Linked DNA regions of Paraglaciecola sp. L3A3. The main gene of each other region encodes a partner of the protein of the gene in region 2 in a complex. Links are inferred from orthologs where the notes say so. Each region holds a gene or a part of one and is shown on either strand. Other genes may lie near its edges.

Region 1 (7,423 bases), 2.3 Mb from region 2 along the record:
CGTTAGCCAATATTTGACTTGATGTTTGTTGGTTTAATATTGGATGTCGATAATCTAAATTACTATTGATATGTAAATAAGGAACACGTCCGACATTTTGTAAGTAGACTTTAATAAAACCGTCTACCCCCCATAGTTGTGTGAGTTCTGCCAACAACTCTGTTTGATCTGGTGTTTGTTTAGTGGGTAAATCCTTGTCAATAATAGTTTCACTGAGTAAGGCTTGTTCAATTTTAGTTAAAAGGTCTTCTTCAGTAAGCTCGTTTATTGTTGTATTAGGCTTAAGTTTTGTTATCAATTCTTCCAGTTCGCTGGCTGATAACTTTTCTCTTTCTTCTTTAGGTATATACAATTCGTCATCAACAACAACCGTTTCAGTTTGTACTTGATTTAATACATCTTGTTGAATTTTAGGTTGACCGTTAATATCAAATTGTGCGGCAAAATTATCACCGGCAAACAAACGGTAACCTTGGGCATTGTCAGCGCCAAAAGTCACTTGTTGACGCCAAGCTAGGTGGATCATAGGTTCAATCCCACGCTGTTTTTTTATACTGGTATACAGCTCTGTCATGCGCAGTTGATCTTGTGGCAATAAAAATGGCGCTTGTGATTTATTTAACCATTCAACGCCATTAATCACCTTAGGCACTTGGCTAATTAATGTCAGCGGATCTTTGGATACTGTTTCACTTTCTACTTGGGGTAAAAATTCAATTGATGGTTCGACTTGTTCAGCATAGGCACAAGGCAATTGAGCAGGTATTTGCCATTCAATCCAGTTAATGGTGATTGGTAAATATTGAATTGCGGATTCTTCGTTCAATGACTCTTCAGTCAATTGCTTTGCTAATTCTGTTTCTTGTATTTTGTCCTTTAGAGCAGGTGCTGCTGAGGCAAGCTTAGAAGCCGAATCTTTGTCTTGGTCAGCAAATATATCTGTGGTGGCTACTTGGTATTCAAAATTCTCGTCTGTCGTGGTTTCCGTATTTACTGTTTCATCAGTCTGCACTGATACGAGTTCAGGAATTGAGTTTTCTACTTGCTCACCTGTTTGTTCTTCTGCTTCAACTATAGGTTGAGGAAATGCAAAATCCTTTTGTCTCTGTTGTTCTATGGCTGCGAGTTTTGACTGACGACAAAAAGGTAAATCTCCGCGCATATAAGTCAAATCAGGTGTTAAATAAGAAGTAATTAAATCTGTATGCTCAGTAGCAGCGGGCAATAAAGAAGATTGAGTAAAAGCCTCTGCTACAGGGCTGGTAGACAAATCTCGAGTAAAAACGATGACTTCAACATCAAACCACCATTCTTTATCAGCCGCATAAGCCGATGAATTTAAGACAGCTGAAGTGACTACAGCCACACCAAGTGAAGTGACTGCCTTTTTGATACTACTAGTTAATACACTTTGCATTTTACTTATATTACTCATTATGCTGGACGCAATTGTTGACTAAATTGATCAAGGATATCTTTAAACATAGCTAGTCTATCTGCGGCTGATTCAGTAGGCACGTTAAATTTCAATTTTTGTGGTCCGTCTAACTTATACACTCTTGGTTGTGACTGTATCAACTTAATAATAAAACCTGGGTCAATTTGAGTTTTTTGTGAGAACTCAACAAACCCTCCTTTACTCGTACCCTCTGCTTTACTGATTCCAATTATTTTAGCTTTGATTTTTAACAAGGCTATGTCTAATAAATTCTTGGTGCTTTGCGGTAATAAACCAAAGCGATCAATCATTTCGATTTGTAATTCGTTTATTGCTCGTTCATCTTTACAACCAGCTAGGTTTTTATACAAAGATAAACGTGTATTCACATCATGAATATAATCATCAGGTATTAGTGCAGGTATTCGCAGATCTATATCTGTTTGTTCAGATAAAGCCTTATCTAAACTAGGCTCTTTACCTTCTTTTAATGCTTCGACAGCTTGTTCTAACATATCCATGTATAAGGTAAAGCCGATACTGGATATTTGACCTGATTGACCATCACCTAAAAGTTCACCCGCCCCACGAATTTCTAGATCGTGAGTGGCTAAAGCAAAACCAGCTCCAAGTTCTTCCAGAGAAGAAATTGCTTCTAGTCGTTTTTTTGCATCTTTTGTTAAACGTCTAGGGTGTGGGGTTAATAAATAAGCATAAGCTTGGTGATGTGAACGACCTACACGACCACGTAATTGGTGTAATTGCGCTAAACCTAAATGATCCGCTCTGTCCATTACAATGGTATTGGCTGAGGGTACGTCAATACCGGTTTCTATAATGGTTGTACATAGAAGCACGTTTGATCTTTGGTGATAAAAGTCTGTCATGACTTTTTCTAATTCACGTTCTCGCATTTGCCCATGGCCAATTGAAATGCGGGCTTCAGGAACAATTTCTTTTATCTCTTCGGCTGTTTTTTCAATTGTGTCTACTTCGTTGTGCAAGAAGTACACTTGACCACCACGGAGAATTTCTCGCATGATAGCTTCGCGAATAAGCTCTTTATTGCGCTGTTGCACAAAAGTTTTAATAGGTAAACGTTTGGCAGGCGGAGTCGCAATAATCGACAAATCGCGCATTCCACTGAGTGCCATATTTAAGGTACGAGGAATAGGTGTGGCGGTTAACGTTAGAATATCTACGTCTGAACGTAATGCTTTAAACTTCTCTTTTTGACGTACGCCAAACCTGTGTTCTTCATCAATTATTACTAAGCCCAAGTCATTAAATTTAAGCTTTTCTTGTAACAGGGTATGCGTACCCACCACAATATCGATTTTACCTTCTTCTATATTGGCAATGACTTGTTTGGCATCTTTCGCACTAACGAAGCGTGATAACACTTCAATTCTAAAGGGACAGTTGACAAAGCGTTCTTTGAAGTTTTCAAAATGTTGTTGGGCCAGCAGCGTGGTGGGCACTAAAATCGCTACTTGTTTGCCCTGGTTAGCTGCGATAAACGCTGCGCGCATGGCCACTTCTGTTTTACCAAAGCCAACATCACCACAGACTAATCTATCCATTGCATTAGCAGAACCCATGTCTTGAATAACAGCATTAATTGCTTTTTGTTGATCTAGCGTTTCGTCAAAAGGAAAACTATCACTAAATGCTTGGTATTCATCCCAAGCAATTTTAAAGGCAAAGCCCGGTTTCGCTGCTCGTCTGGCATAAACGTCTAACAGTTGTGCTGCTACATCTCGTACTTTTTCGGCAGCTTTATTTTTAGCTTTAGTCCAAGTGTCATTACCTAAATGATGTAAAGGTGCATGATCGATATCACCACCACTGTAACGGCTGATTAAATGTAATGAAGCAACAGGTACATAAAGTTTGGCTTTTTTCGCATATTCAATGGATAAATATTCTGTGGTGACGCCACCGGCATCCAGAGTTTGTAAGCCTAAATAGCGTCCTACACCATGATCAAAATGTACCACTGGCTGGCCTAAACGCAATTCAGCCAAATTGCGGATAATGGCATTTTCATCTGTGCCTTGGCGGGTATCTCTTTTACGCCTATGGCTTATTTTGTGACCCAGTAATTCGGTTTCTGTAATAAAGGCTATATCTGATTCAGGATCTGACAACAAAAAGCTAAATTCGGCAGGGCCAACTGTAATGCCTATTTCGTCATCACTTAAAATGAAATCGCTAAAATGTTTGAAATGTTTAGGTTTGATATCAGCTTTAGTTAATATTTCTAATAAACCTTCACGGCGTCCAGCTGATTCGGCACTGAATAAAACCTTTACTTTTTTAGACTGCCAATCGGCTATTTGCTGTTTTAATCCAGTCCAAGGGATTTTATTCTGTGGTTTTAAGGCCACCTCGGTTACAACAGACGTAGCAAAGTTATAATGCCCAGACTTTTTATCTAGGTTCTCAGATTGTATTTGTACTCTGGGCCAATTTTTCAGAGCGGCAAATAACTCCTCGTCTCGCATGTATATATCTGCAGGATGAAGTAACGGCCTGACTAAATTGTATCTTAGTTGTTCGTATCTATGATTAACGTCTTTCCAATGATGTTCATGGGCTTTATGTAAGTCACCGTGCATTAACACTGTAGTATCTTGATTCAGGTAATCAAATAAGGTGGCTGTTTCGGTAAAAAACAAGGGTAAGAAATATTCAATACCGCCAGGCATTAATCCTTTGCCTACTTGATGAAAAACCGATTCCTTACTGTTATTAGCATCAAATTTTGTTAAATATTGTTGTCTAAATAAACTAGTGGCTTCTTTATCAGTTGGGAATTCTCTGGCGGGTAATAATTTTATTTCATCAATCTTATCTCCTGAGCGCTGTGTCTCAGGATCGAAATGGCGAATGGTATCAATTTCGTCATCAAATAAATCTATGCGGAACGGATGTTGGCTACCCATAGGGAATAAATCGATAATACTACCGCGTATTGAAAACTCACTGTGACTCATCACTTGGTTAACATGCAAATAGCCAGCACGTTCTAAACCTGATCTAAAATTATCAATGGCCAATTTTTGCTTAACTTTCAGTATAAGCAAATATTTGCCAATATAATCTACTGGCGCCATGCGCATCATCAAGGTATTGATGGGCACTATAAATATGCGTTTATCACCTTGTGTGAGTCGATAAAGTGCTTCTAATCTTTGTGAGACTATATCTTGATGAGGTGAAAAATTATCATAGGGAAGGGTTTCCCAGTCTGGAAATAATTGTACTTCTAAAGTTTGATCTTCTAAGAAATAATCTAGCTCTTTTTCTAACTTGATAGCGCTAGGGGTATCAGCAGTTACTAGTAAGATTGGTCCGTCGGCATTATTTGCTGCATTGGCAATGACTAAAGCGTTACTACTTCCTTGGAGTGAACCCCAATGACGAATATCGTTTTTAGACTTTTGAGTGTTGTTAGGTAACGGTGGTGAAAATATACTAAGAGTCATTAATTTTGTTCGTTTTGTTTTTGCTTATTTCGTTTGCGCAAGGCAATCGCTTGTAAATGGAGACTCGCTTTGACCAATAAGTCTTGGTCTTCTTCACGAATACGAGTGTAAATTAGGGATATATGGTACGTATCTTGGTGGGGCTTACAAGTGATTACTTCAGCAAAACAAAATATGGCACAAGCTTCTTCTCGAAGAAAAAGTTTAAGTTCGATTTTTGTACCTATATCAATTGGTTTGTCGGTACTAATCGTGATACCACCGCCACCAAATTGAACAGAATAAAATTGCTCTGCTGGATCTGATTGCTGTTGTAAAATAAGTGACATCATTAAATCAATCTTGCGGGATTGATGATTGAGAAATTCCACTAATTCACTAGCATGCTCACCTAAATTACGTAAAGGTCGCAATGCTTTGCTTTCTATAGCCCCTATCTCACTGGCCACTTGAAAGGTATAGGGCATGTGGTTGTGTAGATCATCAACATCAGGTAAAGCAAAGTCACGTGCAAGTTCACGTATATTGACTGGGAGATCGTGATTAATCATAAAGAATTCACTGAATTGTTCATGTTTCTGCTGCAGAGTTAATTTATCCATTCATTCCCCGAGTCTATGATTTGGTTATTATTGATCATTCACAAAAGCAGTTCTACATACTAACAATTGGCGTAATGAAACATATGCTTTACTTGTGACATAGCCATCAAGCACGTATTATTCATCAACATTCAATAGTATACCAATAGTTAAACACTTATTTTTTAACTGTTTATTGGCAAAGAGTCCTATCTTACATGTTTTATCCTTTACCTGCTTTTATTGGCTTACGTTATGCAAAAGCCTCAAAAGGTAGTAATTTTATTGCCTTTATTAATATGTTTTCTGTGGCCGGCATTGCTTTAGGCTTAATGTCTTTGATTACCGTTTTGTCTGTTATGAACGGATTTGAAGGCGAACTAAAACTGCGTAATCTAGGTATTACACCTCATATTTTAGTGAAAACCAATAATCATTCATCTTTTGAACCCACTCAATTTGATGATATTGCTGGCGTGCTTGCCAGTACAGAATATATTGAGGGTGAGGGATTAATACAATCAGCACAAGGGCTTAAAGGTGTGCAGTTTCATGGCGTGGATCCGGAAGCGATGCAGACCTCTTCGGTTATTAGCAATAATATGTTGATTGGCAAACTGTCTGATTTAAATAAAGGTGAGTATGGGGTGGTGATAGGCCGTGCTTTGTCTATTCAATTACAACTACGGATAGGCGACAAAACTCGATTAATAGCCTCAGGCAATAGTTTTTTTGGTCCTTTCGGGCGGATTTATAGCCAAAGAGTTTTTAACGTGGTGGGCATATACGATGTGGGATCGGCTTTAGACGATAAAGTCATTCTGCTTAATGTTGATGATGCTGCAAAATTATTGCGTGCTAAAAAACAGGGTATCGCGCAAACTCGGTTATTTTTACAAGATGCGTTTGATTATAAAGCGGTATCAGCTGAGTTAGAAAACCTTGGTTATGAATCGACTAATTGGCGCATTCAACAAGGCGCATTATTTGATGCTGTTAAAATGGAAAAAAATATGATGTCGCTGATGTTGTTATTAATTGTCGCTGTGGCTGCATTTAATATTGTGTCAGCATTAGTCATGGTGGTGACCGAGAAACAAGGGGATATCGCTATATTACTGACTCAAGGAATGACCCGTAAAAACATTATGGGCATATTTTTGTTTAATGGTGCATACAATGGCATTAAGGGGACTGTAATTGGTTTAACCTTAGGTTTACTGTTGGTATCGCAAATCAATAATATTTTAGATTTATTGAATGTCCCCATCTTTTTAGGGCCAGATGGCACTGGTTTACCAATAGATTTACAATGGCATCAAGTCGGCATTCTGATCCTCACATCCTTGATATTGTGTTTTGTGGCAAGTTTGTATCCAGCCTACCAAGCGCTAAAAGTCAGTCCAGCGAATGCATTAAAATATGAATAAATCGCGTAGAACTCTGTAATTAAGGTTATTTCGGTATACAATGACCGGCTAGTCTACAATTGTTATCAAAACACAAAACTCACCATAAAATACATGGTGGAAGGTTTCATAAGGTCAATATTGATGGAAAAAACATTTATCACCGCACAGCAACTTCTGGAAGATTCATTCCGTGTTGCTGCCCAAGTTTATGACAGTGGTTTTCGCCCTGAATTTATTATTGGTATTTGGCGAGGTGGTGCACCAATTGGTATTGCTGTTCAAGAGTATTTTGACTTCAAAAAAGTAGAGACTGATCATATAGCTGTCCGTACCTCTTCATATTATGGAATAAATCAACAATCTAAAACTATTAAAGTTCATGGTTTACATTATTTAATAGAAAATGCCAATGCTGAAGATAGTTTACTAATTGTTGATGATGTATTTGATTCAGGCCGAAGTGTTGAAGCTTTAATGGCGCAAATTAAAAAGTTATCACGG
Region 2 (6,754 bases):
GTTGGTAATAAAAGAACAGCTGTTTGCGCTTATTTCACTGGCAGTTATGTGTGTCGGTGTGGCATTGACTGGTTGGCTGCCTTTCGAGTTTGGTCTGTATTGCACCACAGTTTTAATGTCTATTGGTTTTCATGACTTTGAAACCATCAATCAATCTTTAACTTTGCAATGGATTGAAAAAGATAAAGCCGCTCATTTTATGGGCCAGCAATTGGCAGTAAAAAGTTTTGCCTCCCTACTGGCTTATGGCGCAGTTTGGGTCTTTATGGAGTGGTTAGGTTATTCATATTTAGCTATGTACATGTTGGCTGGTGGTGTGGGCTTAATTATAGTTTTTGTTATGTGGACCAGTTTTGATACTTTTACTCACGGGCCTATCCAACACAAACAATTATTCTTACGTAAACGATATTGGTTGTACTACGGCTTAGTGTTTTTTAGTGGTGCCAGAAGACAAATATTTATGGTATTTGCTTCGTTCATGATGGTGGAAAAATTTGGTTTTTCAGTGGGTGATATTAGTCTATTGTTTATGATTAATTATGTATTTAATTTATTTTTTGCACCCAAAATTGGTCGTTGGATCAGCCGTATTGGTGAACGTAAAGCACTGACAATTGAATATATAGGCTTAATTTTTGTCTTCTCAAGTTATGCCATGGTTGATCAAGCCTATCTTGCTGCGGGTCTTTATGTAATTGATCATTTATTTTTTGCTATGGCTATTGCAGTGAGAACCTATTTTCAAAAAATTGCAGATCCCAAAGACATTGCCTCTACTGCAGCGGTTAGTTTTACCATTAATCACATTGCGGCTGTGGTTATCCCTGCTTTGCTTGGTATAGTTTGGTTAACCTCTCCTATTCTAGTATTTTATATTGGTAGCGGGTTTGCCATATGTTCGCTAGCTTTGGCTTTGAATATGCCAAATAATCCTTCACTTGGCCGAGAGGTCATTATTAATCCACTAGTATGGACCAATAAAAATAATGCACAAAATAACGATTAACATACCGCTACTTTTTTCTTTGCTGTTTATATTTTGCAGTTTTCATTCATTGGCTGAACAGCCGTTAGAATTATTCTGGGAAGATATGATACCGAAAAACTACCAAGCTCCAGATGTAGAATTAAGTCATGACGGCTCTATGATGCAATTAGGGGTTAATGCGCCTGTGGTTGAAAGCCTGAATGGTAAGTTAGTAAAAATTCCGGGATTTATTGTACCTTTAGAGGGTGATAACTCTGCCACAACTGAGTTTTTATTAGTGCCATATTTTGGTGCCTGTATCCATGTGCCGCCACCTCCGGCCAATCAAATTGTTTATGTAAAGTTTGCTAAAGGTGTACCCATAGATACGATACAAGATGCTGTCTGGATAACAGGTACTTTGACAACCCATGGCTGGCAAGGTGATGTAGCCACGGTTGGTTATTCCTTAGCGGGCATACAAATGAATCCATATGATGGTTAAAATTATATTGTCGGATTTCTGGTCGCCGAACGGTGAACAAATAAGAGTTTTTTGACTGTCTGTGCAACTTGTTCTAGTAGCTTTAACAATTTCAGCATAAAAAACGCAGCGGTAAGCTGCGTTTTTTGTTTATGAATAATTTTAGTGGGTATTATTCACTTCTGTTTTTTTCTAACAAAGGTTTAAGAAAACGCGCCGTATGCGAACCTTCTACTTCAGCAACGTCTTCAGGTGTGCCTTGTGCAATAATTTTTCCACCGCCAGAACCGCCTTCTGGCCCTAAATCTACTATCCAATCTGCAGTTTTAATCACATCTAAATTATGTTCAATCACCACTACCGTATTACCGTGATCTCTAAGCCTGTGTAGGACTTCCAGTAATTGTTTTATATCGTGGAAATGTAACCCTGTGGTAGGTTCGTCAAGTATGTACAGTGTTTGTCCTGTATCTCGCTTTGACAGCTCTTTAGCCAGCTTCACCCGTTGTGCTTCACCACCAGATAAAGTGGTGGCAGCTTGGCCTAAACGTATATAAGACAAACCAACATCAATGAGAGTTTGCAACTTGCGGGCAATGGCTGGAATCACATCAAAGAAGGGACGGGCTTCTTCTACTGTCATGTCTAATACTTGATGTATATTAAATCCTTTGTATTGGATCTCTAAGGTTTCACGATTGTAGCGTTTGCCTTTACACACATCACAAGGTACATAAACGTCAGGTAAAAAGTGCATTTCTACTTTTATTACGCCGTCACCTTGGCAAGCTTCACAACGTCCACCTTTGACGTTAAAACTGAAACGGCCAGGTTTATAGCCACGAGATCGAGCTTCTTGAGTACCTGCGAATAATTCACGTACTGGAGTAAATATCCCCGCATAAGTGGCTGGATTAGAACGAGGTGTACGACCAATTGGACTTTGGTCAATATCAACTACCTTATCCATAAACTCTAAACCAGTAATCTGTTTATAAGGCGCAGCTTCGCCTGTGGTAGCACCATTTAGCGCATGATGTGCTAAACGATAAAAGGTGTCATTGATTAAGGTTGACTTACCTGAGCCAGAAACACCGGTAACACAGGTCATTAATCCAATCGGTGCTCGGAAAGTAACGTCTTGTAAGTTATTGCCAGAGGCACCAGTGATTTCAATCCATTTATCTTGATCAATCTCAGTACGCTTGGCAGGAATTTCTATTCTTTCACGTCCTGAAAGATACTTACCAGTCAGTGAATGTTCACTGTTTTTAATGTCATCGATAGTGCCTTGGGCGACAATTTCACCACCATGTACACCGGCTCCTGGGCCTATATCGAGTACAAAGTCAGCCGCGCGAATGGCATCTTCATCATGCTCTACAACCAAAACGGTATTACCTAAATCACGTAAATGGATCAGGGTTTCAAGTAATCTTTCATTGTCTCTTTGATGTAAACCAATAGAAGGTTCGTCCAACACATACATCACGCCTACTAAACCTGCGCCTATTTGACTGGCTAAGCGGATACGTTGAGCTTCGCCACCAGATAACGTATCGGCACTACGGGAAAGCGATAAATAATTGAGTCCAACGTTAACTAAGAAGGTAAGTCGGTCGTTAATTTCTTTAAATATTTTTTCAGCTATTTTTTCCCGTTTACCGGTTAATTTCACGGTAGAGAAAAACTCTAATGCTTCAGCAATCGATAAATCAGTAATCACATGCAGTGGCGTTTCGCCGATAAATACATTTCTGGCTTCTAAACGTAAACGCGTACCTGAACAGCTAGAACAATGTTGTTGGCTTAAATACTTAGCTAATTCATCGCGTACCGCATTTGATTCGGTTTCTTTGTAACGACGTTCCATATTAGGAATTATCCCTTCGAAGGGATGCTTACGTTCCATTATATCGCCGCGATCATTGATATATTTGAATTTTAACGATGTACCTTTACTACCATGTAGCACTATATCTTTAGCTTTATCGTCTAATTCTGCAAAAGGTTTGGTCAAATCAAAGTCATAATGATCGGCTACGGCTTGTAACATTTGGAAGTAGTAATAACTACGTTTATCCCAACCACGAATAGCACCACCTGATAAGCTCAACTCATCGTTAGCAATAATGCGGTGTGGGTCGAAAAATTGTCTAGTACCTAAACCATCACAGCTTTGACATGCCCCTGCTGGGTTATTAAAAGAGAACAATCTTGGCTCAAGCTCGGCCATGCTGTATCCACAGTGTGGGCAAGCAAAGTTAGAAGAAAATACCAGAGCTTCTTTGTCGGGCTCATCCATATAGGCCACTTTAGCTGTGCCGCCAGATAGATTAAGTGCTGTCTCGAAAGATTCAGCTAAGCGGAGTTTTAAGTCTTCACGCACTTTAAAACGATCCACTACTACTTCTATAGTGTGTTTTTTGTGTAGATCTAGCTCTGGTGGATCAGATAAATCACAGACATTACCGTCGATTCTAGCGCGAATAAAACCTTGGGCCGATAGGTTTTCTAAGGTTTTTAAATGTTCACCTTTACGATCTTGCACCACAGGGGCTAACAACATTAATTTATTGTCAGCAGGCATAGTCATGACTCTGTCAACCATTTGACTGATAGTCTGTGCATCTAGCGGTACGTTGTGATCAGGACAACGAGGTTCACCTACTCGCGCATATAACAAACGCAAATAATCATAAATTTCGGTGATAGTGCCCACAGTAGAGCGTGGGTTATGGGATGTTGATTTTTGTTCAATAGAAATGGCCGGAGAAAGACCGCCAATGTGATCCACATCTGGCTTTTCCATCATAGACAAAAACTGCCTAGCGTAGGCTGAAAGAGACTCAACATAACGTCTTTGCCCTTCTGCATACAAGGTATCGAAGGCGAGAGAGGATTTGCCTGAGCCAGATAGCCCAGTAATAACGGTGAGCTTATCTCTAGGAATGTCTAGACTGATGTTCTTAAGATTGTGGGTGCGGGCCCCGCGTACTTCAATATTTGCCATTATTAGATCTGTATCAGCGCAAAAGAAGAAGTATTACATACTCTTAAAATTAGCACTACGGTAAGCGGCATTATCTTTTGAATTCTTAACTAAAAGTTAATTCTTTGCTGATTAATATTCCTGAAAAATGCAAAATATGCTAAGGTTCTCGGCCATTTTTAGTATTGTTATTTAACGACCTTTAAAAAACTGACCTAACCTTGAATTCTACCGAACTCCGCACAGCCTTTTCACTGGCGTTTATCTACGTATTACGCATGCTTGGCTTGTTTATGATCATGCCTGTATTAGCTATTAGTGCACAGCATTATCCTGATTATTCCGCATTTTTGGTGGGCTTAGCTATTGGTGGTTATGGTTTAACTCAAGCTGTTTTGCAAATCCCTATGGGGGTGCTGTCAGACAAAATAGGTCGTAAGCCAGTTATTGCTGGTGGTTTATTAATATTTGCCGTGGGAAGTTTAGTGGCAGCCAATGCTGAAAGTATGCAATGGGTAGTGATTGGCCGATTCTTACAAGGGGCGGGTGCTATTGCCGGAGCCATTATGGCCTTAGCCGGTGACCTAACCCGAGAAGAACAAAGACCTAAAGTTATGGCTATTATCGGTATTTCTATCGGTTTTTCTTTTTACTTAGCTTTATTACTGGGCCCGCTAGTAGTGGGTAAATATGGCTTAAGTGGTATTTTCTTCGCTACTGGTACCTTAGCGCTATTATGTATTCTGCTGGTGGTATTTGTTGTGCCCAACGGCAAAAACATCGCCCCTAGAGGTGACACCTTACCTATCGTGCGAGACTTAAAGATTTTATTTTCTCATCCGCAATTATTACGACTAAATATCAGCGTGATGTTATTACACATGTTGATTACTTTATTATTTGTACAAATTCCCGTATTTTTAATTGATTTAGCCTGGCCTCTGTCTACTCATTGGAAAGCTTATTCAATTGTACTATTTGCCTCAATTATTGGTTTAGTGGCCTTGATGTCACTGGCTAAAAAACAACAAAAAGTGGTGATGTTATTGAGTGTGGCGGGGTTGGCGTTAGTGTTTGCAGTAATGGCAATCGACCACTCATCCATTGTTTATTTATTAATTATTATCAGCCTGTTTTTTACCTGTTTTAATTATTTAGAAGCCAATTTCCCGGCTATGGTGTCAAGTATCGCGCCAGCGGGTAAAAAAGGCTCTGCTATGGGCATTTATGCTAGTTTTCAATTCTTTGGTGCATTCATAGGAGGACTGCTTTCAGGTAGCATTTCACAATATGTAGGCAACCAATGGGTGTTTGTATTGGCCTCTGGGTTATGCATCATTTGGTTGTTATTGATCCAAGGAATTTCTGCGACGAATCGTTTAAAAAGATATACACTTAAGACAATTAATCAGACACCAGATTTGGCACTGCAGCAACTTTCAGAATTGGAAGGTGTAGTGGATGTAACCGTTGTTTCAGATGAGCAGGTTATTTATCTAAAAGCAGATGGCAAACACTTCGATATGCAACAAGCACGACGTGTACTGGGTTTACAAGAATAGTGAGGAAATAAAATGGCGAGTAAAGGTGTTAATAAAGTAATTTTGGTCGGTAACTTAGGTAAAGATCCTGAGGTACGTTATACGCCAAATGGTAAAGCGGTGGCCAATCTAACCTTGGCCACATCTGAAAGCTGGAAAGATCAAAGCGGTCAAATTCAAGAAAAAACTGAATGGCATCGCGTATCTATGTTTGGCAAGTTAGCTGAAATTGCTGGCGAATATTTACGTAAAGGCAGCCAAGTGTATGTCGAAGGCAAGTTGCAAACGCGGAAATGGCAGAACAAAGAAGGCCAAGATCAGTACACCACAGAAATCGTTTTAGACCCCTTTAATGGTGTTATGCAAATGTTGGGTGGCAAAGGTGGAAACAATCAATCTGAAGGTGGGTTCCAAGGACAACAACGTCCAGCGCAAGCTCCGCAACAGAATCAAGGTTACCAACAAGCACCACAACAGAACCAAGGTTATCAGCAGGCTCCGCCGCCGCAACAGCAATATCAGCAGCCTCCTGCTCAACAAGCTCCGCAACAAAATCAAGGTTACCAACAAGCACCACAAGGTCAACAGCAGGGCAAACCAGCCGCACCTATGGCCGAACCTGATTTTGATTTTGATGACGATATTCCGTTTTAATTCAAGACAAAAATAGAAATGTTATTAAAAGCCGCTATTAAGCGGCTTTTTTATTTGGTGGCATGGTATCTACTTTTTGTCATAAATATGTAGGGTTTAAAGGAAAGTGTTTT

Evidence for each region.
Region 1: the proteins of uvrA (region 2) and mfd are in contact, whole or in part, in a crystal structure (PDB 4DFC), measured with the Escherichia coli proteins. The link is inferred for Paraglaciecola sp. L3A3 from one-to-one orthologs.

Annotation. Positions count from the first base shown.
Region 1 is NZ_CP047023.1:2,647,679-2,655,101, reverse strand. What follows is about bases 1,235-5,329. They hold mfd (transcription-repair coupling factor), read right to left. Parts: upstream 4,930-5,329; coding sequence 1,435-4,929; downstream 1,235-1,434. Other genes in these bases: GQR87_RS11090 (PilZ domain-containing protein), read right to left, coding at 4,929-5,329; GQR87_RS11100 (CsiV family protein), read right to left, coding at 1,235-1,435. Also shown: more of GQR87_RS11100, read right to left, coding at 1-1,234; more of GQR87_RS11090, read right to left, coding at 5,330-5,531; GQR87_RS11085 (lipoprotein-releasing ABC transporter permease subunit), read left to right, coding at 5,729-6,940; GQR87_RS11080 (phosphoribosyltransferase), read left to right, coding at 7,064-7,423. UniProt on the Escherichia coli protein: Couples transcription and DNA repair by recognizing RNA polymerase (RNAP) stalled at DNA lesions. Mediates ATP-dependent release of RNAP and its truncated transcript from the DNA, and recruitment of nucleotide excision repair machinery to the damaged site.
Region 2 is NZ_CP047023.1:4,953,116-4,959,869, reverse strand. The notes cover bases 1,427-4,852. They hold uvrA (excinuclease ABC subunit UvrA), read right to left. Parts: upstream 4,468-4,852; coding sequence 1,627-4,467; downstream 1,427-1,626. Other genes in these bases: GQR87_RS20595 (MFS transporter), read left to right, coding at 4,668-4,852; GQR87_RS20605 (DUF3299 domain-containing protein), read left to right, coding at 1,427-1,475. In the rest of the region: GQR87_RS20610 (MFS transporter), read left to right, coding at 1-1,009; more of GQR87_RS20605, read left to right, coding at 990-1,426; more of GQR87_RS20595, read left to right, coding at 4,853-6,008; ssb (single-stranded DNA-binding protein), read left to right, coding at 6,021-6,641. UniProt on the Escherichia coli protein: The UvrABC repair system catalyzes the recognition and processing of DNA lesions. UvrA is an ATPase and a DNA-binding protein. A damage recognition complex composed of 2 UvrA and 2 UvrB subunits scans DNA for abnormalities.